Regions from separate parts of the Weizmannia sp. FSL W8-0401 genome, predicted to be linked through region 1. Evidence: predicted binding sites of a transcription regulator. Region 1 holds the regulator's gene; the other holds the start of a gene.
The links. Region 1 encodes Rex, which represses fermentation and respiration genes when NADH is low (regulators of the CRP and FNR family bind a similar motif). Its sites were predicted from a motif close to TTGTGAAATATTTCACAA; they were not measured.

Region 1 (2,204 bases):
CGTTTCGATATCGAGATGGTTTGTCGGTTCATCCAAAATTAAGATATCCGGCTTTGTGAGCAGCAACTTCGCCAATGCAAGGCGTGTTTTTTGCCCGCCGCTTAACGTCCGGATCGGGGTGCTGTAGTCGTACTGGTCAAAACGGAAGCCATGCAGAACGGACCGGATATCCGCTTCGATCTGATATCCGCCTCCATCTTTAAAGCGTGTCTGCAAAGTATCATAAGCGTGCAGCACTTTTTCATACTCCGCCCGGCGGTTATAAATCGCGGGGTCGGCCATTTTTTGTTCATATTCGCGGAGCTGTTTTTCCATATCCAGCAAATCTTTAAAAACCGACATCATTTCGTCCCAAATGGACAAATCTGATTCGAGCCCGGCATTTTGGGCAAGATAACCGATTTCGACACCATTCGGCACAATGATGGAACCTTCGTCATAAGAAAGCTGGCCGGCAATGATTTTCAGCAGGGTCGATTTTCCGGCCCCGTTTCTCCCGACCAAAGCGATCCGGTCTTTTGTTTGGATTTCTAATTTTATATCCGATAAAATAAGTTCAGCGCCATAATATTTTGTGACTTGTTGAACTTGCAGCAACATCATCGTTATGTTCACCTCTATATCATTGTAAGTGTACAGGAAGGCGAACTGCAACTCAACCGGCGTGATCGAAATTTGTCAAAAAACTTTTCACATAAATCCGTAAAAACCCATGAAAAAAATGCTCATTTGTGATATATTTAACATAGTTGGAGAGAGAAAAAGACACATGCAGGCATTTTTTAAAACATATTTTTTCTTTGTTCAGATAGGAGTAATATTATAATGAGGAATGGCAGCGCTGCCATTCCGGAATGGACGCACGATTGGAACCAGCAGCACGAAAAATTTAAGCTTTCAACTTGGGGGATTTCACATGAAGGATGAATCAGTAAAAATACCGCAAGCCACCGCAAAACGGCTTCCATTATATTACCGGTACCTGAGAAATTTATATACACTCGGCAAGCAAAGGGTATCATCGGCGGAACTGAGTGAAGCGGTGAAAGTCGACTCCGCCACGATACGCAGGGATTTTTCCTACTTCGGGGCACTTGGGAAAAAAGGTTATGGTTATAATGTAAAATATTTATTGTCTTTCTTCGGCAAGACGCTGAACCAGGATGAGATCACAAATGTAGCGCTGATTGGCGTGGGGAACCTCGGTACAGCCCTTTTGAATTACAATTTTTCGAAGAATAACAGCGCGCGGATTGTTATGGCATTTGACAATGACCCCGGGAAGGTGGGGAGCCATGTTGGCAATGTGCCTGTTTACAGCATGGACGAATTAAGAGAACGGCTTTGCGCGGAAGATGTAACGGTCGTGATTCTAACGGTCCCCGCTTCCAGTGCGCAGGCGGTGACAGACGAGCTTGCCAGTACGAATGTAAAAGGCGTTTTAAACTTTACGCCTGCCCGGCTGAACGTGCCGCCGGATATCCGTGTCCATCATATTGACCTGGCCGTGGAACTGCAGGCACTGATCTACTTTTTAAAACATTATTCAAATGATGAAGAAAATTTGAAAGAAACAAAAGAGCCGGTTGCGAAGCCATAGCCAAAAAGCTTTTTTTCCGTTATCATAATGGGTACAGGGGGTGGCCCGTTTGAAAACGGAATGCAGGCGCAAATGGAAATGGCCGGGTTTGGCTCTGGCGTGCAAAGGGAAAAGGGCGGATTCCACGCCGGCACTTAAAGGAGAACGGCGATGAATGCGAAAAAAATGCCGGTTACCGGACATATCCAGGAATTGAGAAAGCGGTTAATCACCGTTCTCATTTTCTTTCTGTTCGCCCTGGTTGTTGGCTTTTTTACCGCAAAGCCTGTTATACGTTATTTGCAGCACGCCGAAAATGCCGGCATGTTCACGATGAATGCCTTCAGGGTAACCGATCCCATTAAGGTTTTTATGGAAGTTTCGGTTGTGATCGCATGCCTGTTGACCCTGCCGGTGATTTTGTACCAGCTTTGGGCGTTTATAAGCCCGGGGCTGTATGAGAAAGAAAAGAAACTGACATTAAGTTACATTCCTGTTTCCATCCTGCTTTTTATAGCCGGCGTTTCTTTTTCCTATTTCGTGCTTTGTCCGCTGATGGTGAAGTTTATGATGGGCTTGTCAAATGAAATGGGCATTCGTGCGGTGATCGGGATCAGGGAATATA
Region 2 (2,204 bases), 2.3 Mb from region 1:
CATATATGGCCGGTTCACCGGTGACGAAAAAATCACTAAGTTTCACACTGTTTTCCTCCTATTCCAATGATTATTTTCCGCCCATATCCATCCCGGACATATCGTGGTGATGGTGGTGATTTTGTTTCTCACCTTTTTCCGATTCTTCATAATAGCTTTTTTGTTCATCCGGTTTATCCCATTTTAGATGGGTCCCGGTGTAAGTCTGTCTTCCTACGAGGCCTTCTTTTTTAATCAGTTTTTCATAATCCGATTTTTTCATTTGAGGCGCTCTGCTTTTGACTTCCTTCACCCACGCATTAAAATCTTTCGGCGTTTGGGCCAACACATCGAAGTCCATCTTTGCAAAGCCTTCCCCGTTGAAGTTTGCGTTTCTTCCTGTATATTCGCCAGGGTGGTCAGCAGCCAGAATCAGCCTCATCGTCATGTTCGGCATCGTATATTTCTGTCCGCCAAGTTCAGGGATCCAGAAAGATGCCATCGTACCGGATGATGTCAATTCGAAATTGATTGGCCGCCCAGCCGGGATGTTTACATAGTTAACGGTTTCAATGCCCTGTTCCGGATAACTGAAAATCCATTTCCATTCCGATGACGTGACATAAATCGTTAAAGGTTTTTCGCCTTTCATGGATTTTGGCGTTTCTTCAACCGAATAGTTTGCTTTAACGGTTGGAATGGCAATGGCGATAATAATCAGCACCGGGATAATGGTCCACACCGTTTCCAGCACTTTATGGCCGTGGATTTGCGGCGGTTTATAATCAGCCGGCAGACGTGACGCCCTGTATTTGATCACCATATAAAGATACAACCCAAGGACAACGACGAATACAAAGGCCATCAAGATGGATGAGTAAACAATCAAATGATATTGTTCCCGCGCCATTGGACCTTGTGGGTCGAGCACTGCAATTTTGGTGTCACATCCGCCGAGCAAAAAGAGCGATGTGAGGGACAAAAGCAGCACCAATTTCCAAGGTAGTTTCCTCAACACATTTTTTCTCTCCTTCCGGTTTGGTAAAATAGTGTACAAATAAAAGCAAATGAAAAAAAGGTGGTACTTTTATTTTTTCACCTTTATTATGGTGCTAACCTATTTTACAATAAAAAAATATAGATGTATTGTCTTTTACCCTTATTCCGCCATGTTTCATAAAAATTTCATAAAAAGTTCATATATTTTTCATAGATTTGTCAAATACTGGCATTATCCAGAAATAATTTACAACTTTGTGAAGGAATACGGTATTTAATATTTTGGAAAAGATTTCAAAACCATTCTGGGAGGAAAAGTGTTTTTAACGTATAATGTTAAGGGAAACAGAAAGGGGTTTTACGGATGATAAAAGCTGTGATTTTTGATTTCGACGGGCTGATTATGGATACGGAATCGGAACACTATGAAGCGCTTTGTGAAATTTTTCGCGGCTACAATTGCGAGATGCCGCTTGAACTATGGGGAAAGGGGGTAGGCACGCATTCGGGTTTTAAGCCGTTTAAATATCTTGAAGAGCAGATCAAAAAGCCGCTTGATACAGAAAAACTGGACCACGAGCTGGAGGAAATGTTTTTAAAACGGCTCGAAAAAGGTGCGGCCCGCGAAGGCGTGGAAGACTATTTAAAGTCGGCCAGGCAGCTCGGGCTTAAAGTCGGGCTGGCTTCAAGCTCTGACAGGAAATGGCTGCACCGCTATTTGCGCCAGCTTGGCCTTCTCGCTTATTTTGACTGCATCAAATCTTCCGATGACGTTGAAAAAGTCAAACCGGACCCAGCTTTGTATTTGAAAGCGGCCGGCTGTCTCGGCGTGGAACCGGAACAATGCCTCGTCTTCGAAGATTCGCCAAACGGGTCGCTTGCGGCAAAACGCGCCGGTATGGCATGCGTAGTCGTCCCGAACCGGGTAACAAAAGACCTCAAGTTCGGCGAGATTGACCACCGCCTCGGGTCAATGGCAGAAACGCCGCTTGAAGAAGTAATCCGGTTTATTGAAAGCCGTTGACAGAACAACCCGCTTCCGGCATGCCGGAAGCGGGTTGTTTGTTTCCACTATTCCTTAGTCACCAGACAGATTTTCTTCCAGCATTTGCGTGACTTTTTCTTTTTCAGCATCTGACACCGCCAAATAATAGATCCCGTCAAAGTTGGCATCGGTGCCTTTTACTTCATACTGGGTAATGTTTTTGGCGGCATTCCGGTAATTT

Region 2: a site for Rex is predicted at 1,261-1,278, ahead of qoxA (cytochrome aa3 quinol oxidase subunit II). Genes of this name have one in related genera too.

What each region holds. Positions count from the first base shown of each region.
Region 1 is NZ_JBBPAG010000001.1:2,982,499-2,984,702, reverse strand. Features, by position in the region: gene NSU00_RS14455 (ABC-F family ATP-binding cassette domain-containing protein) at 1-603, opposite strand, end outside; gene NSU00_RS14450 (redox-sensing transcriptional repressor Rex) at 917-1,600, shown strand; gene tatC (twin-arginine translocase subunit TatC) at 1,751-2,204, shown strand, end outside.
Region 2 is NZ_JBBPAG010000001.1:659,408-661,611, forward strand. Features, by position in the region: gene qoxB (cytochrome aa3 quinol oxidase subunit I) at 1-46, opposite strand, end outside; gene qoxA (cytochrome aa3 quinol oxidase subunit II) at 71-997, opposite strand; gene NSU00_RS03065 (HAD family hydrolase) at 1,343-2,002, shown strand; gene NSU00_RS03070 (LCP family glycopolymer transferase) at 2,057-2,204, opposite strand, start outside.